2 regions of the Neobacillus pocheonensis genome follow, and region 1 is predicted to be linked to the other one. Evidence: a T-box and tRNA genes for the amino acid it is inferred to sense, from the RefSeq annotation. Region 1 holds a T-box; the other holds one or more tRNA genes.
What was found. The T-box of region 1 lies ahead of tyrS (tyrosine--tRNA ligase). A T-box ahead of a tRNA ligase gene usually reads a tRNA of that ligase, here a tRNA-Tyr.
Positions count from the first base shown of each region.

Region 1 (12,227 bases):
TTCCGTTCTTGATTACCTCCAGAAAATAATGGCGTCAGCCTTAAGCCGTCACGAATAAACAAGGCGCCTGTCCCTTTTAATCCATGAAATTTATGAGCTGAAATGGAACAAAGGTCAACTCGATTTTCATATAAAGAAACGGGAATTTTCCCGACAGCCTGAACTGCATCTACGTGAAAAAGGATAGATGGAAAATTTTTAAGGATCTTTCCAATTTCTTCAATCGGCTGTACCGTTCCAATTTCGTTATTTACTTGCATAATGGAGATTAATATCGTATCCTTACGAATTGACTTTTCCACATCTAATGCAGAAACTATTCCGTTTTTATCTACTGGAAGTATCGTGATCTCATAGCCCTCCTGCTCTAGATACTCCATTGCCTCACGGACCGAGGCATGCTCTATACTAGAAGTAATTAAATGGCGCCCTTTATGCTGATTTAAAAAGGCAGCACCCTTTATGGCGATGTTGTTACTTTCCGTACCTCCAGAAGTAAAATAAATCTCATTTGCTTTTACCTTTAAAAGGCTGGCTACTTGTTCTCGAGCCTGTGATAAAAGCTTTTCCGCTTGTCCGCCCATACTATGCAAGGAAGAGGGGTTGCCAAAATAGTCACTGGATACCTTCACAAAAGAATCCAATACTTCTTTATAGGGTTTTGTCGTCGCACTATTATCAAAATAAATCATTTTCTACTCCTCCATCAAAATAAAATCTTATCATAAACATATTCTTTTAAAAAGCAAAGAAAAAAACCGATTCGTGCCAAAATGGCAAAATCGGTTTTTCTTTCTTATTCCGAAACAGCAGAGGCTTTTATTTTCTTTAATGCTTCAGGGTCAATAATCTCCAAGGATGTAGCAGCCTGCTCTAAAGCTTCTTGATAATCATATTGTCTAAATGCTGCTTCAGCATCTGATAATCCTTTAGCCACCGCTGAATTATGTCGTCTATAGCGATTTCCATATTGGATAGCCTTTTCAGCAAGCGTTGCATTCTCGATCAATTCAATCGTTGAATTCAGGAGCTTATCAACCGTTAATACCGCAATTTCTAAATACTGATTAAGTGCAGAAATGTTAAGCGGCTTTTCCTCAAGTTGATACCTGACATTTTGAATACTTTCGTTTGTATCTTCATAAAGATATTTATAGTCTTCAGGTAAGCCAGGAACATTGCTCTTATTCACGAGCCGTACTGTCTCACCCACCTTTTTAGTGAGTTCTATTAGTTTTTCCCTTGCCTCAATTTCATCCTTCCTCAGAGCTTGGAGTTTATAGGCAAATGCCTGCTGTCCTTCAAGAATGATCTCTAATTGTTCTTTAATTTCGGCTAATTCCTCACTGAGGACTGTTTGGGCTGTTTCATTAATCTTTAATTTCTCAAATAGGATATCATAATGTTTATAGACTGTGGCGAGTTCTTTATCAAGGTTTCTCATTATTTCAAAATCTTCATCTAATAACTGATATCTTTCTTGAATATGAAGAAGTTCATTTGAAAGGTTCTTATTATCCTCCTCGGCCAAATCAAAAAGGCTGCTTGTCTGCTTTTCATGCTTCTGTACGAAATGCTTGGCATGAACTTCTTTTTCTAATAGGTCAAAAAGTATATCAATTCTGTCTTTAACTTCTTTAATTCCTTCTTCTGCTTGTTCCATTTCTGTCTTTTCAATAAATACTATTATTTCTGTAAGTTTTTCTTCTAAGCGAATTTTTTCTTGTTGGACATTTATATGTTCTAAGTAATAACCCTGTTCAGTCATTTCCTTGTATCCATCGAACACATCAGAAAGCTGGTTTGGAAGCAGCGATTGACATTCTATTAAGTATTGCGGGATTGCATTCATATTGTTTCTAATCGAACCTAGTTTACTATGCATCAGTAGGACTACTTCACGCGCTTCAAGATAATTGCCGTTTTCCGTTTTTTCATCATACTCATGGAATTTTTGCGAAACTTCCCCCAATTGAATCTCTAAATACTTTTCGGCATTGCCAAAACTGTGACGATGGGCAAGGAGCATTTTCTTCGATTCTCGGTATTGTTCTTTTAATTCCTCTATTTCTACTCTGTTTTTCTCCTCGCTGCCAACAAGTTCATGGAGTTCTTCCAAAATATTTTTTATTTGGTCTTCTGTTTCCTGGAGTTTATCCTCAATGTTTTGCTGTACTTCTTTTGACTTCTTAAATCGGTACTTGTCGATGTACTCTTCCGCGTCAAAAAGCATCTCTTCTAAGTCTGGAAGCTTCACGGTTACGACGTCATCCCATTGGTTCCTCCAATGCTCAAAAAGCTCCTCGGTTTGTCCGGTCATATTAAGTTGCTTTACCTTTGACATTTCATCCAGGATGGGACGATTCATTAAATCAATTTTCCACGCTTCCAAACGATCCATCTCTTTAAAATACTTTTTCTTTATAAAATATCCTACTACAAAAAGAGCAAGTAATAGGAAGAAAAGTCCAATGAAATACTTCACATAAAAGCCTCCTAGCTCAATCACAATAATTCTATTCAAAGCATTTTTTACATCTATGTAAAAAGATTAATTTAAGTTCTATTCAATGCTTTTATGATAACATGTAAACGACAATTTTTGACTATTATTTTCAATTTTTTTGTAAAATGAAAAAAAAATAGCGCTTGACGCTATTTTAGAACTGCTCCCTTTTTAATTGGCACATCCGAGCATAAAGTTTTATCTATCCACTGGTTGATATCTTTTAAATATTTTTGTTCAAAAAATTGCTCATTTGGAAATACATATAACACTTCTCTCATATAATGTGTATTCATAAAGGGCATCATGATTAAACCCTTAAGTTGGATAATTAAATAGGGGATTGAATGCGGGCGGAATTCTCCCCATTCAAATCCTCTTTCAAATATTTTTTGAAGGTAATATTTCTCTTTTAATGAATATGTTGACATGATTTCCCTAACTACCTGAGAATCCATCGACATTTCCCGATAGACAAAACACGCTAACTGAATGTTTGCGCATTGAAAATGCAGTAGATCGGCGACAATTCGCTTTAAGCAAGCTTCTGCGCCTCTTTCAATTGAGAGGTAGGCTTCTTCCATTTTGCCGATATATTGTTCAAAAAAATGGGTAAAGCAATATTCTAACAAACCTGCTTTATTTTCAAAATGGTAAGCAATGGTTGCCGAATTTACTTTTGCCATGGCAGCAATATCTCGGATTGACGTTCCATTGTACCCTTTTGAATTAAACAACAATACGGCGGCTTTAACGATTGCTTCTTTTGAATTTTTCTTCATCAGCTTTCCCCCCCCAATTAAAACACCGATTTTCCCCTTATTATAATGATTCTTTGTGTCACAGTAGATTCCTTTATGAAAATATCGACAAAGTCTGCCTATTTTCATCTAATTTTGATAAAATAGACTATAAATTTTAAAAGAAATAGGTGAAATTCAATGTTTAACGTCGAAATGTTTACGGGGAACCGCGAAGAAAATTATGAACTCGTAAAAAAACAACTGCAGGCACTCTTACATGATGAAAAAAATCAAATCGCAAACCTTAGCAATGCCACTGCCCTGCTAAACCAATTCCTTGACCGTGTCAATTGGGTCGGATTTTATTTAATGGATACAAATGGGGAACTTGTTCTAGGGCCATTCCAAGGTTTGCCTGCATGTGTCCGGATTCCGCTTGGCAAGGGTGTATGTGGGACTTCTGCATTGAAAAAGGAAACAGTGCGTGTCATGGATGTCCATCAATTTCCAGGCCACATTGCCTGTGATGCCGCATCCCAATCAGAGATTGTCATTCCACTAATAAAGGGCGAACAATTGATCGGTGTATTAGATATTGATTCACCAGAAAAAAACCGATTCGATGAATTAGATCAACAAAAACTGGAAGAATATACAGCTATATTAATAGAGCATCTTTAAAAACATGGCACGGTAAAACTACCGTGCCTTAACTTACTTTCATGTTATCATCTTGCGAAACAACCTTATTCTTGCCTGTTCCTTTAGCGTTATAAAGTGCTTCATCTGCCCGTTTAAATAAATAATTATAGGAATCATGCCGATCTTTATTCCAGTAGGAAACACCACATGAGATGGTTATGCGTGGATTAGTACTTTTTGCTACCTTCTCGACTAATCTATTTGCAATGCCAATCCCAGTATCAAGTGTGACCCTTGGGAGATAAACAGCTAGTTCTTCTCCACCCCAACGGGCACCGATGTCGTTCACGCGAATATTGCTATTAATAATATTTGCTACTTGGATGAGAACTTCATCACCAACCTGATGGCCATGCGCATCATTTATTTCTTTAAAATTATCAATATCAATGAGGATAAATGTACCTTCTTCGTCCTTATCCATTGACCATTGAATTTGTTCATCTAAATATTTTCGGGAATGAAGCTTTGTTAGATGGTCTGTGATTACCAATTTTTCTAATTCTTCGCGAAGCATGGAATTAGATAGAGCTAAGGAAGCATGGTGTATTAACGATTGCAAAAGCTTAAATGATTCAAATGAAAAAAAATAAGGTTTTCGATGCATGACAATAGAGAAACCATTCAAATTTTCACTTTGTATCATTGGAATCGCCATTATTGAATGAAAGCGTTTAAGGTTATTAATTTTAGAAAGATTAAAATCTCCTATAAAGAGTGATTCTTTTTCCATTAGAATTCTTGCTTTTATAGGTTCAATATAGATACGTGCTTGTTTTGTAAAAAAGGAAGGAGTAGACCCAGGAAGTACTTTGATATCCTCTTGTTCATCACTGAATAAAAAGAAACCAACTTCCTGTGCTTTAAAGGAAGACTTTATTTGTTCTGACATGTAGGCAAGGGTTTCTTCTAAACGAAGATTAGAGTTTAATCGGTGCGAGGTTTCATTTATTAATCTTAAGTTTGAAATAACCCGCCTTGACTGCTGATAAAGGATCGCATTTTCTAAAGCTTTTCCCACACTTTCAGCCAATAATTTAATGAATTCTGCCTCGCTTTTCGGAAATTCACCTGCATTTGGTACAATTACCTGCAAGACCCCGTAAATACCTTGAATCCCTTTTATCGGTTCGTAAAGAATGGCATGCTTGCCTGATTGTTCAAACTGACTTTCTCCAGTTATATAGGTGTTTATTGCCGATAAGTTTTCGTTGTCATATTCTAATTCTAAAATAGGAAGATCATTATGGCTGTATGTATCCTGAGACAACTGTAGGTAATAGGAATAATCAGGATATATGTCTTGGAGGATGACGAATATTTCTCCCAAAATTGTATCTTTATCAAGTGTGGAATGAAGTTTTTCAGAAATACGAAATAGCTTCTCATATCTTTCTGCTTGCAATATTAGATCTCTTTCGAGAATATCCATACTATCCCCACCTAATTGTCATAACCATTATTAAATTCCAAAAATATACATCATATCCTAATTATAGTTAATTTCTTGATGTTTTTGGAATAATATTTTGATAATTTATAAATTTTTTCAATGAAATTTTTTTTCTACTTCATCTGTTTTAAAAATCATACTTGACTTACCATGAATAAAAAATATATAATACTCTTTGTGTAAAATATTGCAGCCTATGTGAACAAATTATATGTCACATTTTGTTCCTCGTAAGAGCAATTGTTCTTTCGAAGGTGCATCTTGTAACCCTTAGCTGCTAGGGCGAAGGTGCATGAAAACAAAATGGCTTTAATGATGTTTCATAACGGTTTTTATTTTACCAAAATAAAAACACAGAGGAGGAGTCATTCATGGCTCGTTATACCGGCCCAAGCTGGAAATTATCCCGTCGTCTTGGAATCTCTCTAAGCGGCACAGGTAAAGAATTAGAAAAGCGTCCTTACGCTCCTGGACAACATGGTCCAAACCAACGCAAAAAGCTTTCTGAATACGGATTGCAATTACAAGAGAAGCAAAAGCTTCGTCACATGTATGGAATCAATGAGCGTCAATTCCGTAATTTATTTGATAAAGCTGGCAAATTAGCTGGTAAACACGGTGAAAACTTCATGGTTCTTTTAGAATCACGTCTTGATAACGTAGTTTACCGTTTAGGCTTAGCTCGTACTCGTCGTGCGGCTCGCCAATTAGTTAACCACGGCCACATTTTAGTTAACGGTTCACGCGTTGATATCCCATCATTCCGCGTAACTGCTGGCCAAACAATCAGCCTTCGTGAAAAATCACGTAACCTTGACGTGGTTAAAGAAGCAGTTGAAGTGAACAACTTCGTACCTGATTTCTTAACTTTCGATGCTGACAAGCTTGAAGGTACTTTCACTCGCTTACCAGAGCGTTCTGAACTTCCAGCTGAAATTAACGAAGCTCTTATCGTTGAGTTCTACTCTCGTTAATAACAATGAAACCCCAAGCCATTACGGTTCGGGGTTTTTTTGTTTTATTTTCTATTGATTAATTTAATGGACATCCAATATCCAAAGCCTAGCAGGGCATAGATTAATACAAGTACGATTGAAGTCAATACCCGTTCGCGGACCGCTCCATCTGCTAAAAGAACTGGTCCTAGTCCGAAAAATGTCACAAGGGCAATGAGAATGAGAAAGAATGCATGCAATACATATTTCATTTGCTTTCACCCCATTTATTTCATCTTATTTAATTAGACGAAAAAAAAAGGCCTTGGATTCACCAAGTGCCTTACTAATTTTTTCTAGTAGTTAATTAATGTGTATTTCTTTTTCCCTCTTCTGATGATAGTAAACTGACCCTCAATTCGATCTGTTTCCTGCAGGAAGTAAGCAGTATCAGTGATTTTTTCACCATTTACAGTTACGGCTCCATTGGTAATATCTTCACGTGCTTGTCTTTTAGACGGTGAAATCTTCGCTGCTACTAATAGATCGACTAAATTCTCTTCATTTGCTGCGGCATATGACGGTACATCCTTAAAGCCCTGCTTAATTTCCGATGCTGAGAGGTTTCTCACATCGCCGCTAAATAGTGCTTGTGAAATCTTAATTGCCTGCTCTAGTGCATCCTCACCATGGATAAGGCGAGTCATTTCTTCTGCTAAAACCTTTTGTGCTTTCCGAAGATGCGGTTCTTCTTCAACTGCTTTTTCTAATTGCTCGATTTCCTCATGTGATAGGAAAGTGAAAATCTTTAAGTATTTCACGACATCAGCATCAGCAGCGTTAATCCAGAACTGGTAGAACTCGTAAGGCGTCGTTTTCTCTGGGTCAAGCCAAACTGCACCGCTTTCTGTTTTTCCGAATTTTGTTCCATCCGCTTTTGTTACCAGTGGAATAGTTAAACCATATGCCTTAGAACCTTCCGACTCGATTTTCCGGATTAATTCGAGACCGGATGTAATGTTCCCCCACTGGTCGCTGCCGCCGATTTGTAATTTACAGTTATGATTCTGGTATAAATGAAGAAAATCCATTGCCTGCAAAATCGTGTAGGTAAATTCAGTAAATGAAATACCTGTTTCAAGACGAGAGGCAATTGTATCCTTTGCCAGCATGTAATTTACGCCGATGTGCTTCCCGATATCACGTAAAAAGGTTACTACATCCATGGAACCAGCCCAATCATAGTTATTAACCATGATTGCACCATTTTCACCTTCGAACTCAAAAATACTGGCTAATTGTTTTTTGATTCCTGCCACATTTTCCTGTACTGTTTCCAGTGTGAGAAGTTTTCGTTCTTCACTTTTCCCACTTGGGTCCCCGATAAGTCCGGTTGCTCCCCCTACTAAAACGATTGGACGATGTCCGTGCTGTTGAAATCTTCTCAGTGTTAAAAACGGCAGTAAATGTCCAATATGCATACTATCAGCTGTAGGATCCACTCCACAGTATAAAGATATCTTCTCCTTGCTTAAAACATCCTTTAAGCCTTCTTCATCCGTTTGTTGATAAATAATCCCTCTCCATGCTAAATCTTGTAATAAATCCATTCATTATCCCTCCAGTCAAAATAAAAACGCCCCTGCTAAAATGCAGGGACGAGATAATCGCGGTACCACCCAGCTTGAGGAAAACTCCTCCAACTCTAAAAAAATAACGGTTTAGACCGTTCACTGCTACTGTCTTTTCACAGAGAAAGCTCGAGGATGTAATTCATTCTTCTATTTGTGACAGCTTTCACCAGCCGCTGACTCTCTACAATACAGGGATAGAAGAACTACCATTGATTCCCTTCACAGCTTTTTATTTAATTTTAACTTATAGCATTTTTACCATATCTTTCATCCCATGTCAAACTCGAAATGGAAATTTCAGAAAAATGTAGAACGTTGTCAGTTTTTATACCTTCAATATGCTATAATGTATGTGATTTTAGATGAGGTGATGCTATTAATGAATGAAAAAATCCAAGCATGGCTGGAAAAAACTAAATCCATGTTTAACTTGATAACAAATAAAAGGACGGTTAAAGGGGTAAGAATTACCTATTCAGTTGTTTGGAACCTGCTTTTGTTAGTTTTAACAGTCGTCATCCTTGGTGGATCTTTTGCTACAGGGGTTGGGGCCGGCTATTTTGCCTCACTTGTGAAGGACGAGCCTGTCCGCTCATATGAAAGCATGAAAAAAGATATTTATAATTATACAGAAACATCGGAATTATATTTTGCTAATAACGTGAAATTAGGAAAAATGCGGTCAGATCTCGAACGCGAAGAAGTCAAAATCGACCAAGTTTCCGATAATTTGATCAACGCAGTCGTGGCAACTGAAGATGAATATTTTTATCAGCATCATGGCGTAGTTCCAAAAGCTGTATTCCGCGCGCTTTTTCAAGAAGTAACCAATTCCTCGGTCCAATCTGGCGGGAGTACGTTAACACAACAATTAATTAAAAATCAGCTATTAACCAATGAGGTTTCCTTTCAAAGAAAAGCCAATGAAATTCTCCTTGCACTTCGATTAGAGAAATTTTTCGATAAAAAAGAAATCCTGGAGGCTTACTTAAATGTATCAACCTTCGGCAGAAACTCATCCGGCCGAAATATTGCCGGTGTTCAAGCAGCAGCAAAAGGCATTTTCGGAAAAAAGGCCAGTGAATTAACCCTACCAGAAGCAGCCTTTATAGCAGGATTACCGCAAAGTCCGTTTGGGTACACACCTTTTACAAGAGATGGTTCGGTTAAAAATAATCTCGAACCAGGCCTGACTCGAATGAAAACCGTATTAAAAAGAATGTATGATGGTGGTTATATTAATCAAAAGCAATACGTAGAAGCATCCGCTTACGATATTACAAAGGATTTTATACCTTCAGCCGGAAATCCGCTTGAAAATTACCCAGAGTTAACGTTCGAAATTGAAAAACGTGCTGTAGAAGTATTAACTACGGCTTTAGCCCAAAAAGATGGTCATACAGAAAAAGAGTTACAAAAAGATGATAATCTTTTCTACAAATATCAAACAATGGCAAACCATGATTTGCATCAAAATGGGTACCAAATTCATACCACAATTGACAAAGATATTTACGATGCGATGCAAAAGGTTAAAGATGGATATAAATATTACGGTCCAGATAAACCACAAGAGAAGAAAGATCCTGAAACTGGAGAGAAAAAGACTGTTATGGAGCCAGTAGAAGTCGGGGCAGAAATGATTGAAAATAAAACTGGAAAAATTATCAGTTTTGTTGCCGGAAGAGACTTTGAAAAACAGCAAATGAACCATGCGACCAACTCGCTCCGTCCTAATGCGTCCACAATGAAACCGCTGCTGGTTTATGGACCAGCAATTGAGTTAGGGAAAGCATCACCTGGAACTCCGTTGCCGAATGTCGCCTTAAACTTTATTCCTGGCAGAAGTAAACCATGGCCACAAAACTATGATTATCGCTATAGCGGTTTAGTATCTGCACGATATGCACTTGCAAAATCCTATAACGTTCCAGCCGTTAAACTTTACTCAGAAATTGTCAATCAGCATCCTGCAAAGTATCTCGAAAAGATGGGATTTACCTCACTGAGTAAAGATGATCATACGAACCTTTCAGCGGCCATCGGGTCCATTACTGGTGTTACAGTTGAAGAAAACACGAATGCGTTTAGTACTTTTGCCAACGGCGGAAAGTTTATTGATGCCTATATGATTGAGAAAATTGTTGATAAAGATGGAAAGGCCATATATCAACATCAAGTTACACCTGTTGACGTTTTTAAGCCCCAAACAGCCTATTTAACTCTCGATATGATGAGAGATGTTATTAAAATGGGAACTGCAGCAGGAATAAATAGTAAATTGAATTTCCGTGCCGATTGGGCAGGAAAAACAGGTACAGGAAATGAATATGTAGATTCTTGGTTTGTGGCAACCAACCCAAATATTACTTTTGGTATTTGGACAGGTTATGATACACCAAAATCACTTCAAAATGGTGGGATGTCTTATAGCCAGCGCACAAATAATCTCTGGGCTGAATTAATCAATTCTGCTTATAAGCAAAAGCCGGATTTAATCGATCCAAAAGAATCCTTCAAAATGCCTGAAGGAATTGTGAAACGCTCCTATTGCGCGGTTTCCGGAATGCTCCCTTCTGATGCTTGTTCAAAAGCCGGATTAATAGAGAGTGATTACTTTAATGTTAATAACGTGCCATCAAAAATCGACGATAGTTTGATTGAAGGCAAATTTGTCACGATTCGTGGCAAAAGGTATGTCGCAATGGATTCTACCCCAAAAGAGTTTGCTCAATTTGGCTTAATACTAAACCCTGATTTCATCACTCGAATGGTGGGGAAAAATTTCAAAAATTATAGCCAATTAATTCCAAATAAGGACCGCTGGGGAAAAGTTCTCGTTTCTTCCGCTAAAATGGTTGATAACGGTAAGAATCCAAATGGTGTAAGCTTATCTGTTTCCGGCAGTACTTTAACCTGGGCAGCATCTGGAGATTATGATGTTGTTGGATATCGGGTATATCAAGGAGGCAGCACAGTGGCAAATATCATTAACGGCTCCAAACTTTCTTATACTGGAGGCAACGGGACCTATTATGTAACGGCAGTTGATATTGCTGGTAAAGAATCAGCGCCATCCAATCAAGTTACTATTGGTGCAGCAATTACGCCGCCAACGCAATAAATATAAAAACACAAGAGAATTGAACTCTTGTGTTTTTTTCATTTATATAGATTCACTTTTTAAATGGTTCCGAATCGGATAGAGTGCTTTTTCTAATGTCAGAGAGTTCTTTTCAGTAATTTCAGATTTTCTAGGAATAGGTGTGTATAAATTTTCTGGGTCGTCCCATTCCCTTGGCAATTGGACAGGTGATTCTTTTTGCCATAGTTCTACCCAATTCTCTGGTAAGTTACCATAACAATTTGAGTTTTCAGTCATTTCTAACCAAATAAGGGCCCAAGCTCTTGGTACTACTCTCCAAATATCATAGCCGCCACCGCCGACAGCAATCCATCTCCCATTACAATATTTATGGGCAATTTCATGGGCAAGCTTGGGAATTTCCCGATAGATTTTCATCGTAGCTGATAAATGGGTTAAGGGATCATAATAATGGGAGTCAGCGCCATTTTGAGTCAGAATCACATCTGGTTTAAAAAACTCGGCAACTTCTTTAATTGAATGAGAGTAGGCATGCAGCCATGACTCATCCTCTGTAAAGGCATCAACAGGTATATTAAAGGAATACCCGTAGCCTAACCCCTGCCCTCTTTCATTGATATTCCCTGTTCCAGGAAATAAATATCTTCCTGTCTCATGTATGGAAAGGGTGCACACTTTTGGGTCATCATAGAAAGACCATTGAACTCCATCGCCATGATGAGCATCTGTATCAACATAAAGTACACGGGCATTATATTTTTCCTGCAAGTACTTGATGGCTACAGAACTATCATTATAAATACAAAATCCAGATGCTTTTCCGCGGAAGCCATGATGCAATCCCCCACCTAGATGTAAAGCGTGAAAGGCCTTCCCTGACATCACTTGGTCAACTGCTGTTAATGTCCCACCAACTAATAAAGCGCTTGCTTCATGCATATTAGGAAAAACAGGTGTATCTTCAGTCCCCAGACCATAATTTTCTGCAATTTCTTTCGGAAGCAGCCCCTTTCCAGCTTTTTTAACTGCCTCTATGTAGTTTAGGTCATGGATAAGTGCTAATTCTTCATCAGTTGCCATTCTTGGCGGAATGACATGTACAGGATCTAATGCATCCAATTTATTTAATAGATCTACTGTCAGCTTAA
Region 1 is NZ_JBCNAD010000006.1:4,823-17,049, forward strand. Features, by position in the region: gene ABES02_RS02245 (cysteine desulfurase family protein) at 1-692, opposite strand, end outside; gene ezrA (septation ring formation regulator EzrA) at 797-2,485, opposite strand; gene refZ (forespore capture DNA-binding protein RefZ) at 2,656-3,288, opposite strand; gene ABES02_RS02260 (GAF domain-containing protein) at 3,448-3,930, shown strand; gene ABES02_RS02265 (sensor domain-containing diguanylate cyclase) at 3,959-5,383, opposite strand; gene rpsD (30S ribosomal protein S4) at 5,776-6,378, shown strand; gene ABES02_RS02275 (DUF6954 family protein) at 6,423-6,611, opposite strand; gene tyrS (tyrosine--tRNA ligase) at 6,696-7,949, opposite strand; T-box leader at 7,991-8,205, opposite strand; gene ABES02_RS02285 (transglycosylase domain-containing protein) at 8,353-11,097, shown strand; gene ABES02_RS02290 (acetoin utilization protein AcuC) at 11,140-12,227, opposite strand, start outside.

Region 2 (12,227 bases), on a different contig from region 1:
GAAAAATATTAAAAAGACATTATAATAAAATAGTGTCGTATAAATGGTCTGGTAATAATGGCGAGAAGGTCACACCCGTTCCCATACCGAACACGGAAGTTAAGCTTCTCAGCGCCGATGGTAGTTGGGGCATGCGCCCCTGTGAGAGTAGGACGTTGCCAGGCTGTTACACTATAATTATTCCGCAGTAGCTCAGTGGTAGAGCTATCGGCTGTTAACCGATCGGTCGTAGGTTCGAGTCCTACCTGCGGAGCCATTTATATGGAGAGCTGTCCGAGTGGCCGAAGGAGCACGATTGGAAATCGTGTAGGCGGGTAACCCTGTCTCAAGGGTTCAAATCCCTTGCTCTCCGCCATTTAAATTACTGATATGGCCCCTTGGTCAAGCGGTTAAGACACCGCCCTTTCACGGCGGTAACACGGGTTCGAATCCCGTAGGGGTCACCAAATAACTTTCATAAATTTGGAGGATTAGCTCAGCTGGGAGAGCATCTGCCTTACAAGCAGAGGGTCGGCGGTTCGATCCCGTCATCCTCCACCATAATTCATAAAATATTTTAATCGTCGCGGGGTGGAGCAGTCCGGTAGCTCGTCGGGCTCATAACCCGAAGGTCGCAGGTTCAAATCCTGTCCCCGCAATACGGTCTGGTAGTTCAGTTGGTTAGAATGCCTGCCTGTCACGCAGGAGGTCGCGGGTTCGAGTCCCGTCCAGACCGCCATTTTAAATGGAAATGGCTCAATAGAATTTATTAATATGGCTCAGTAGCTCAGTCGGTAGAGCAGATTGCTTACATCATCGATTAAGCTTCAGAGGCAATCTGCGAGAAAGAACGAGAGTTCTTTTGAGCAAAGGCCTTACCTCATATTAATTGTAGGAAATTGATTTAATATGGCTCAGTAGCTCAGTCGGTAGAGCAAAGGACTGAAAATCCTTGTGTCGGCGGTTCGATTCCGTCCTGAGCCACCATTTGATTCTATATTGCTGGCACCATAAATTGTATTGTGTATATTATATGTGGAGGGGTAGCGAAGTGGCTAAACGCGGCGGACTGTAAATCCGCTCCCTCCGGGTTCGGCGGTTCGAATCCGTCCCCCTCCACCATTTATAGGGGTATAGTTTAAAGGTAGAACGAAGGTCTCCAAAACCTTTGGTGTGGGTTCAATTCCTACTACCCCTGCCAATTATATTGTGGCGATTGTGGCGAAGTGGTTAACGCACCTGATTGTGGTTCAGGCATTCGTGGGTTCGATTCCCATCAGTCGCCCCATAATATTTTCAATAAAAATATTTCTAATTTGTTTTAACATTGGGCTATAGCCAAGCGGTAAGGCATCGCACTTTGACTGCGACATGCGTTGGTTCAAATCCAGCTAGCCCAGCCATTTTCGCGGAAGTAGTTCAGTGGTAGAACACCACCTTGCCAAGGTGGGGGTCGCGGGTTCGAATCCCGTCTTCCGCTCCAATAATTATATGGCGGCATAGCCAAGTGGTAAGGCAGAGGTCTGCAAAACCTTTACCACCGGTTCGAATCCGGTTGCCGCCTCCATAATTTTTATGTTTAGTTTAGTTTAGAACAGGTTATTATATTTAGCCGGGGTGGCGGAACTGGCAGACGCACAGGACTTAAAATCCTGCGGTAGGTGACTACCGTACCGGTTCGATTCCGGTCCTCGGCATTAGCTTTATTAAAACAATTTCATTACGCCGGTGTGGCGGAATTGGCAGACGCGCACGACTCAAAATCGTGTTCCTCTGGAGTGTCGGTTCGACCCCGACCACCGGTATCACAAAAACGTTTCTCATTTTTATGAGAAGCGTTTTTTATTTTGGATTGTATCTAAATTTCAAAAGTAATTGACAATTTTTTATCCCTCTTTTATATTCAGGTTAAGTTTATTAATGTTTAAGAGAAAACGAGACTCACACAATGTTCTTTATAATGAGCAAATGCGGGAGTTTTTTTCTATAATAAACACTCGTATAAAGGATGGGTGCCATGAAATCATTTACCTTTAAATCAGATGATGGTGTTGAAATTTTTACGAGAAAATGGGATTCAGAAAGTAAAACAAGGCCAAATGCAATTATTCAAATTGCTCATGGAATGGCCGAGCATATAGAGCGTTATGATAATTTTGCAAACGAATTAGTTTCCCATAACTTCATTGTATATGGCAATGATCATCGTGGACATGGAATAACTGCTCAATTAAATAATTGCAGCGGCTATTTTGCAGATGAGCAGGGATTTGAAAAAGTAGTACGCGATATGCATCTACTCACCACCAGAATAGAAAAAGAATATCCCGATGTCCCAATTATTTTATTTGGGCATAGTATGGGTTCATTTTTATCAAGACGGTATATTCAGTTATATGGGGATAATCTAGCTGGTGTAATATTGAGTGGGACTGGTGGTAATCCTGGAATCATGGGGAAAATCGGCCAGCTAATTGCTGCAAGGGAAATGAGAAAGAAGGGACCTCAGACACCTAGCTCACTGTTAAATAATTTGACGTTTGGAAGTTATAATAAAGGTTTCAAACCCACCCGTACAGAATTTGATTGGTTAAGTAGGGAAGACCGAGAAGTTGATAAGTATATTGAGGATCCTATGTGTGGTGGAATATTCACTTCAGGTTTCTTTAATGATTTACTTACAGGAATTGAATCCATTAATAAACCAGAAAACCTTAAGATGATTCCTACTAAATTACCAATCTTCTTAATTTCTGGCAGGGAAGATCCTGTTGGAAGTAATGCCAAAGGTGTTTTGAAAACATTTAAGGCATATCAACAGGCAGGAATTGAAGATGTAACTTATCAGTTGTATGAAGGTGCTCGTCATGAGATATTGAATGAAACGAATAAAGAAGATGTTTATGCTGATATTATCAATTGGATTGGGAGACATGTTTGAGTACAGCACCGGGCACTCTGAGCCATTGATAGTGCCCGGAGGATTACTTTTTAGTAAGTCCTGGGCACTATGAACGCATGTTGTTTCCCATAAATTATGTTTTTCTATTTTATTCGACAAAAACTGCAGATATCACTTGACTTTATGAAGAATTGGGTTTAATATTATAAAAGTCAACACGATATTTAAATCTTGTATATAAATGCGGGTGTAGTTTAGTGGTAAAACCTCAGCCTTCCAAGCTGATGTTGTGAGTTCGATTCTCATCACCCGCTCCATACATATTAACTAACGCAGTGTACCGTTTCAATGGAGAACGATGCATTGCGTTTTTTTATTATCAACCCAAAACTCGAAACGTACCTTCTCCGCCGTGTATTTGAATAAACATATTCATTAACGATTCCGTCAGTCTATTAGCATTTTCCAAATCTGTTGATGGTCTCAAATAAATAATTTGAAGAGCATTTTTGGTATCTAAGGTTACTGGTGTTCTTACAGAATCAACGAAAGGACTCCCAAACGGTCCAATCAAATCAGATGCTATTATAAGCCGGTCCAATGAATTAGAGCGACCATTTAATCCAATGTACTCCTGGCCCTCCACACCTACCCGAACCTCCACAGGTCCTTCCAAACAATCCAGATCGTAAATACCGATAGGAACTTGATATTGTAACGAGAAAAAATTATTAATATCAATTGCACTTTGAACAGATGAAAGATAATTTTGCTTTTGAATCCTCTTGAAAAGAGCCTCCGCAGAAGGACGGTACCGATTTGGATCCTTGCCAAGCTTTTTAAAAATAGAACGCCATTCTTTAATGCCGGGAAAATCCGTTACCGTTTTATCCTCTAATTCAAAAAATATAGACTCCTGAAACATCTGGAGTCGTCCCTTAAGCATTTGTGGTGAATCACCAACCGTAATCCCCTTATATTCGATAACGCCTAATTTAAAATTAGGAATCTCCATGAAAAGGTCTGATGAAACTTGAATTTCCAACATTCCCACCTCCAAAAATCATTGAAAATAGTTTATCATAAAGTGATGTCCTAACAATAATTAAACGACCTCTAAAATAGATCAATATTCGGGAAGGGTGGGGAAAAAAGTGGAGATTAACAAATTGAAAGAGGAACTTATTGCTTACAGTAAAGAAATCGGTATTGATAAAATCGGTTTTACTAGCGCTGACCCATTCACTGAGTTGAAAAATCGACTAACAAAACAACAAGAACTTGGATACCAATCTGGTTTTGAAGAGCCTGATATTGAGAAACGAGTTAATCCATCTAATCTTCTGGAAGAACCTAGATCCATTATTTCGATTGCCCTCGCATATCCTTCCAAAATGAATGAACGGGTTGAAAGTAAAAAGGGAGAAAGAAGAGGGATTTTTAGCAGGGCTTCATGGGGCCTGGATTATCATCATATTCTCAAAGACAGGCTCCAAAAGCTGGAAGAGTTTATTTTATCAAAGGTACCGGAAGCTCGTTTAAAATCAATGGTCGATACAGGCGAGCTCTCAGATCGTGCGGTTGCAGAAAGAGCAGGAATTGGCTGGAGCGGGAAAAACTGCGCCATTATCACCCCTGAATTTGGCTCCTATGTTTATTTAGGTGAAATGATTACCAGCATCCCATTTGTGCCAGATACACCAATAGAAGATCAATGTGGGACCTGCACAAAATGTTTGGAAGCCTGCCCAACAGGTGCATTGATCCAGGGAGGGCAAATTAATGCACAACGTTGTATTTCATTTTTAACGCAAACAAAAGGAATTATTCCAGATGAGTTTAGAGAAAAGATTGGAAATCGCATTTATGGCTGTGACTCCTGCCAAACAGCTTGTCCTCATAATAAGGGAAAAAACTTTCATTTTCATAAAGAAATGGAGCCAGACCTTGAGATTGCAAAACCATTATTAAGACCGATATTAAAATTAAGTAACCGTGAATTTAAAAATCAGTTTGGTTCTGTAGCAGGATCGTGGAGAGGGAAAAAGCCAATTCAACGGAATGCCATTATCGCTCTTGCCCATTTTAAGGATGAAACGGCAGTCCCCGATTTAATTACCATTTTAGAAAATGAACCAAGCGCTGCAATAAAAGGGACGACAGCCTGGGCACTTGGTAAAATTGGCGGTGAAACCGCAAATGCAGCATTGAAAAAGGCAAAAGAGCAGGAAACCGACATAGAAGTGCAAATTGAGATTGAAAAAGGATTAAGCTTTAAAAATTGATCTATCGGAGCGGCCAAAGGGTTTCGCTCTTTTTTTTCATCTTCTTTCATATGTATGAAAGGAAAGGGGTGAAGAAAATGCGTGAAATTCTTCAGGAACTATTTGAAAAAAGGGCACAGCAATTTGTTGCGAACCATAGAAGTCCTAAGGATTATTTTTCAAAAGCAGAGAGGAAACTAGAATCATTAGCAAAAAGGTCTGCAGAAATCGTGAAAGTGAAGGCAGCTGGAAGGATTATCGAAAAAACGAATGAAGAGGAATTCCAATCTATAAGATACAATGCACATTATCAATATTTAATTAAACAAAAAGGCAATCTTTACATGGAGGAAGAAGTTGAAGAAAGATTAGCCAAATTTTATAAGGAAACATTAATAATGGATGGGGAGATAAAGCCTGTAGAAAATGGATCCCTACATGTGGGGGATTCTCAGCCTTTCATTGCTGATAACCATGACCGCTTAAGTTTTCAATATAACCGCTTAAAAGCAATTCAATATGCTGAACGCTGGTGGAATAGCTATAATCCTGCCTATAAAAAGTTTGAAAATGATTGTACGAATTTTATCTCCCAATGTCTCCATGTAGGCGGAGCGCCTATGAGAGGCTACCCGAGCCGTGGTGCTGGATGGTGGATGCAAAATCATAACTGGAGTTTTAGTTGGGCCATTGCTAACTCATTAAGATTGTATTTATCTAACTCAACAATCGGTTTAAGGGCAAAGCAAGTTAGTAGTCCTGACCAATTGGTATTAGGAGATGTAATTTGCTATGATTTTGAAGGGGATGGCAGGTTCAACCACAATACGATTATCACGGCTAAGGATGCAAATGGAATGCCGTTAGTTAATGCACACACGTACAATAGCCGAATGAGATATTGGGCATATGAGGATTCTTCAGCCTATACACCGAATATTAAATATAAGTTTTACCATATCCTCGATTGAGGCACTAATGTTGAAAGCAGTCAACATAGTGGTATAATTTTTTATAGAGTTATTTATCTGAGGTGAAATTCGTGTCCATACATGTAGTACTATATCAACCACAAATCCCATCTAATACAGGAAATATTGCCAGAACTTGTGCAGGAACCGATACCAATTTACATTTGATTCGGCCACTCGGCTTTTCAACAGATGATAAGATGTTAAAAAGAGCGGGCTTGGATTATTGGGAGCATGTAAATATTGTATATTATGATTCATTAGAGGAGTTTTACGAAAAAAATGCTGGCGGGGAATTTTTCTACCTAACAAAATTTGGACAAAAGCCGCATAGTAGTTTTGATTACAGCAATCCAGAGAAAGATTATTATTTTATCTTTGGGCGTGAAACGACGGGTCTTCCAAAGGACGTTATTGAAAAAAATAAAGAGGTTAGTTTAAGGATTCCAATGAATGAAAACATTCGCTCACTAAACCTCTCCAATACAGCAGCAATACTAATTTATGAAGCACTGCGCCAGCAAGACTATGCCCATTTAAAGTAAACAAAGGAGGCCTATTATTAGGGACCTCCTTTCGTTTATAGAAAGGAACAAAGATATGAACAACGTTATTGAAACCATTCTTAATCATCGCTCACTCCGGCACTTTGAGGACAAGCCTTTAACTAACGAGCAAATCAGGACAATTGTATCGTGTGCCCAATCAGCATCAACCTCAAGCTTTATTCAAGCTTACTCAATCATTGGTGTAAAGGATAAGGAGAAGAAAAGAAAGTTAGCTGAACTAGCAGGCAACCAAGAATATGTAGAGAAAAACGGACATTTTTTTGTTTTTTGTGCAGACCTGTTTCGCCATACCCTTATTGGAGAAAAAGAACAAAAAGATGTGAGCCTATCGATTGAAAGTACGGAGAAATTTATGGTTTCTCTCATCGATGCTTCGCTAGCAGCACAAAATGCCGCTATTGCTGCGGAATCTCTGGGACTAGGAATTTGTTACATAGGTGGTATTCGCAATCAGCTGGAAGAGGTTCAAAAGGTATTAAAAACACCAGAGCGTGTAATTCCTTTGTTTGGACTAGCTGTTGGATATCCCACAAAACAGACAGACCGAAAACCAAGGCTTCCGTTTGAACATATTTACCATGAGGACGAATATGAACAAGATCCAGAAATTTATGACCGTCAGCTTGAAGAATATGATGATCTGATTTCTAACTACTATAATCAAAGAACAGGCGGAAAAAGAAGAGACCGCTGGACAGAGCAGATGGGCAAAATGCTTGAAAAACAAAATAGAATGTATATGAAGGAGTTTATTCAAAAGAATAAATTGGACTTACGATGAAAAAAGGGCTGCTAGAAAAATTAGCAGCCCTTTTGTATGGAAGGATTAATTTATTTTGTTCCTGGTTTGTCATTATATCCTGCAGTGAAGATTGCTGCTAAAAATACAACAAAAACTAAAATTACGATGAAAGTGTTCATGTTATGTATTGCCCCCTTCGTCATACATTTTATCATTTTTAATTCATATAGCTTTATTATAGCCTAACTTTTAAAAATGAAAAGTGCAATATTCCTTTTATCGAAACAAAAAAGATAGACAGTATCTCATCTTGGGTACGCATGTTCAATAGACAACGTGCATAGAGTATATTAATCGTCTCTGATTAAGCTACAGGGGGAGGGCCTTATGGATATTTTAAAAAAAATCGAGATGTATCGAGAAGAAGAGGAAAAACTGCGTTGGGAAGGATCATTCGCTGATTATCTATTGATGTTGAAGGAAAAGCCATGGGTAGCACAATCTGCACATTCTCGAGTTTATAATATGATTAAGGATGCAGGAATTGAAGAAGAAAAAGGGACGAAGAAGTACAATTTCTTTAGTAATCAATTATTTGGCTTAGAAGAAGCATTAGAGCGACTTGTTGAAGAATACTTCCACCCAGCCGCCAAAAGGCTAGACGTTAGAAAACGTATTTTATTATTAATGGGTCCAGTGAGTGGAGGAAAATCCACACTTGTAACAATGCTGAAAAGAGGTTTAGAAAGCTACTCTCATACAGCAAGAGGGTCTGTATTTGCCATTAAGGGCTGCCCGATGCATGAGGATCCACTGCATTTAATTCCACATCATTTGCGGGCGGATTTCTATGAAGAGTATGGAATTCGAATTGAAGGAAACCTTTCGCCATTAAATATGATGCGGCTTGAACAGGAATATGGCGGAAGAATTGAAGACGTGCTAGTCGAGAGAATCTTTTTCTCAGAAGACAAACGGACAGGAATTGGAACCTTTAGTCCATCTGACCCGAAATCACAGGATATTGCGGATTTAACAGGTAGTATTGATTTTTCAACGATTGCTGAATTTGGTTCAGAATCAGATCCGCGAGCCTACCGCTTTGACGGTGAACTGAATAAAGCAAACCGTGGGATGATGGAATTTCAGGAGATGCTGAAATGTGATGAAAAATTCCTCTGGCATTTGTTGTCCTTAACTCAGGAAGGTAATTTTAAGGCAGGCAGATTTGCACTCATCAGTGCTGATGAGTTAATAGTAGCGCACACGAACGAGACTGAATATCGTTCCTTTATCTCCAATAAGAAGAATGAAGCCTTGCATTCTAGGATCATTGTCATGCCGATACCTTATAATTTAAAGGTCTCCCAAGAAGAGCGAATCTATGAAAAAATGATTCGAGAAAGTGATGTTTCGGATGTTCATATTGCACCGCATACCTTAAGAGTTGCTGCGATGTTTACGATACTTACCAGGTTAAAGGACCCTAAAAAAGGTGATATTGATTTGGTTAAGAAAATGCGCCTTTATGATGGTGAAAGTGTGGAAGGCTTTAATAGGGCAGATGTAGAAGAGCTTAAGAAAGAATATCCGGATGAAGGGATGAGCGGTATCGATCCGCGTTATGTAATTAACAGGATTTCTTCCACTATCATTCGTAAAGAAGTTCCTTCGATAAATGCCCTTGACGTTTTACGGTCATTAAAGGATGGTCTCGATCAACACCCATCTATCACGGCAGAACTCCGTGAACGATATATGAATTATATCTCCCTAGCACGGAAAGAGTATGACAATATTGCTAAGAATGAAGTGCAAAAAGCCTTTGTGTATTCTTATGAAGAATCAGCTAAAACACTTATGGACAATTACCTTGATAACGTCGAAGCGTATTGCAATAAAGCGAAGCTACGTGATCCGTTAACAGGAGAAGAAATCAATCCAGATGAAAAATTAATGCGTTCTATTGAAGAACAAATTGGTATTTCTGAAAATGCAAAGAAAGCCTTCAGGGAGGAAATTTTAATTAGAATCTCTGCTTTTGCAAGAAAAGGCAAGCGTTTTGATTATAATTCCCATGATCGACTCCGTGAAGCGATTCAGAAAAAGTTGTTTGCTGATTTGAAAGACGTTGTCAAAATAACAACTTCTACAAAAACCCCAGATGAGCAGCAGTTGAAAAAAATCAATAATGTGGTGGAACGCTTAATTGATGAACATGGCTATAATTCGACATCAGCCAATGAATTGCTCCGCTATGTTGGAAGTTTATTAAACAGATAAAAGATCTTGGACTGGTAGAATGACTGCCAGTCCGTTTTTTTCCTATTTTTATAGGCAAATACCCAATTGTCAAAATTATTTGTAAATTATTCGAGGTTTCTGCATAGGATAAAGTAATCCATATTTTATCTGATTTTTTTATTCGGGATATTGTATGTATTTGATAAAAAATGTGTGCATTTTGAAAAAATTTATAATTTCATAAGGAGGGGTTTACATTGTCAGATAATAACCATCAATTTGTCATTTCAAGAGAAGATTGGTCCCTCCACCGTAAAGGCCACGATGACCAGCAGCGGCATCAGGAAAAAGTCCAGGAGGCAATTCGAAACAATCTTCCAGACTTAATTACAGAAGAGAGCATAATTATGTCTAATGGTCGAGATGTAGTAAAAATCCCGATTCGTTCATTGGACGAATATAAAATTCGGTATAATTATGACAAAAACAAACACGTGGGCCAAGGTGACGGTGACAGTCAAGTCGGTGACGTAGTAGCACGTGACGGTTCCAGCGGGCAAAAAGCTCCCGGTAAAGGGCAGGGAGCAGGGGATCAGGCAGGCGAGGATTATTTTGAAGCTGAGGTATCTTTAATGGAACTAGAGGAAGCTTTATTTAAACAGCTAGAGCTTCCAAATCTTAAGAAAAAAGAAGAGCAGGAACATCTTGTTGAAAACATTGAATTCAATGATATCCGTAAAACAGGGCTGATGGGGAACATCGATAAGAAACGGACGATGATGTCTGCTTTTAAGCGGAATGCCATGAGCGGAAAGCCAGCATTCCATCCGATTTACCAGGATGATTTGAAATTTAAGACCTGGAATGAAGTGGTCAAACCAGATTCAAAAGCGGTAGTTATCGCGATGATGGATACGAGTGGATCCATGGGAATATGGGAAAAATATATGGCCCGGAGTTTCTTCTTCTGGATGACCAGGTTTTTACGAACCAAGTATGAAACAGTTGAAATTGAATTTATCGCCCATCATACTGAAGCAAAAGTAGTTTCTGAAGAAGACTTCTTCTCGAAAGGAGAAAGCGGTGGAACGATTTGTTCATCCGCATACCGCAAAGCCCTGGAGATTATTGACGCCAAATACAATCCGCGTAAGTTCAACATTTACCCATTCCACTTTTCAGACGGTGATAATCTTACATCGGATAATGCCCGATGTGTAAAGCTAGTTGAAGAATTAATGAAAGTATCCAATATGTTTGGGTACGGAGAAGTAAATCAATACAATCGCCATTCGACCTTAATGTCCGCCTACAAAAACATCAAGGATGAGCGTTTCCGCTACTATATCCTAAAACAAAAAGCAGACGTATTTCATGCCATGAAAAGCTTTTTTCAAAAAGAAGAATCAAAACAATATGCATAACAAAAACGACAGGTGCCTGACACCTGTCGTTTTTCATCCTATTCGATTGATAGAATGCCGCTTTCGCCTTGGGAAGAGTGTCCTTGTTTCTTTACATTTAATTTGCTTAAATTAGTAAAGATAACTGGCGTTACAGCGGATGGTACTGATTTCTTAATGAATTCTAGATCAAAGTTCAGGATTTCCTGCCCTTTAGTTACTTGCTGCCCTTCTTTTACAAGTACTTTAAAGCCTTCACCTTTTAAATTGACCGTATCCAAGCCAATATGAATCAGGATTTCATGGCCTTGCTTAGATTTGATTCCGATTGCATGCTTTGTAGGGAAAACGTTCATGATTTCACCGTCAACTGGAGAAACAACTGTACCTTTTGAAGGGACAATACCAAATCCATCTCCCATCATTTTTTGCGAGAAAACTTGGTCTGGCACTTCAGTTATCGGGATAATTTCCCCTTCGATTGGCATTACAAAGTCCTTTTCAGAAAGTGGTGCGAGTCCATTAACTTCCACCGGAACTACGAAATGATCTTTGTTTGTATCAATTTTCTTCATAGCATTTGGATTATGACGAAGTTTTGAAATTTCGTCTGCGACAAATTGGACATTGGTTCCTACGATAACTTGAATACTTTGCTTCCCGACTATATTAATTCCAGGTACACCAGTCGCTTTTATTTTTTGTTGATCGACGGTGTTCATGTCTTTGACTTCCATTCTTAAGCGGGTTACACAATTGTCGACAGAAGTAACATTAGCGTCTCCGCCTAATCCTTCATAAATCTGTGCTGCCATTACGGCAAACTTGCTATCACCTGTTGGAACGTTAACATCAGAAGATTCCTCATCATCTTCTTCGCGTCCCGGAGTCATTAAGTTAAATTTCGTAATGATAAATCTGAATAAGAAATAATAGATAACGGCAAACACTAAACCTTGAACTAGCAACATATAAGGATGGTTTGCTAACGGCAATCTTGAACTTAAAACAAAGTCAACTAAACCTGCACTAAAACCAAACCCTGCTGTCCAGTGGAATGCAGCAGCAATTGCTAATGAAATACCTGTTAAAACAGCATGTACTACATATAGCATTGGAGCAACAAACATAAAGGCAAATTCAATTGGCTCTG
Region 2 is NZ_JBCNAD010000012.1:113-12,339, forward strand. Features, by position in the region: rRNA gene rrf (5S ribosomal RNA) at 48-164, shown strand; tRNA gene ABES02_RS06620 (tRNA-Asn) at 182-256, shown strand; tRNA gene ABES02_RS06625 (tRNA-Ser) at 264-355, shown strand; tRNA gene ABES02_RS06630 (tRNA-Glu) at 372-446, shown strand; tRNA gene ABES02_RS06635 (tRNA-Val) at 465-540, shown strand; tRNA gene ABES02_RS06640 (tRNA-Met) at 565-638, shown strand; tRNA gene ABES02_RS06645 (tRNA-Asp) at 642-718, shown strand; tRNA gene ABES02_RS06650 (tRNA-Phe) at 891-966, shown strand; tRNA gene ABES02_RS06655 (tRNA-Tyr) at 1,017-1,101, shown strand; tRNA gene ABES02_RS06660 (tRNA-Trp) at 1,107-1,180, shown strand; tRNA gene ABES02_RS06665 (tRNA-His) at 1,192-1,267, shown strand; tRNA gene ABES02_RS06670 (tRNA-Gln) at 1,308-1,382, shown strand; tRNA gene ABES02_RS06675 (tRNA-Gly) at 1,388-1,462, shown strand; tRNA gene ABES02_RS06680 (tRNA-Cys) at 1,473-1,546, shown strand; tRNA gene ABES02_RS06685 (tRNA-Leu) at 1,591-1,676, shown strand; tRNA gene ABES02_RS06690 (tRNA-Leu) at 1,704-1,784, shown strand; gene ABES02_RS06695 (lysophospholipase) at 1,997-2,920, shown strand; tRNA gene ABES02_RS06700 (tRNA-Gly) at 3,125-3,198, shown strand; gene ABES02_RS06705 (B3/B4 domain-containing protein) at 3,261-3,926, opposite strand; gene queG (tRNA epoxyqueuosine(34) reductase QueG) at 4,036-5,166, shown strand; gene ABES02_RS06715 (amidase domain-containing protein) at 5,244-6,116, shown strand; gene trmL (tRNA (uridine(34)/cytosine(34)/5-carboxymethylaminomethyluridine(34)-2'-O)-methyltransferase TrmL) at 6,188-6,661, shown strand; gene nfsA (oxygen-insensitive NADPH nitroreductase) at 6,717-7,466, shown strand; gene ABES02_RS06730 (PrkA family serine protein kinase) at 7,815-9,710, shown strand; gene yhbH (sporulation protein YhbH) at 9,929-11,095, shown strand; gene ABES02_RS06740 (PTS sugar transporter subunit IIA) at 11,134-11,649, opposite strand; partial or broken gene nagE (N-acetylglucosamine-specific PTS transporter subunit IIBC) at 11,665-12,227, opposite strand, start outside.
Region 2: it encodes a tRNA-Tyr, which carries the amino acid that the T-box ahead of tyrS (tyrosine--tRNA ligase) is inferred to sense. The anticodon was not compared.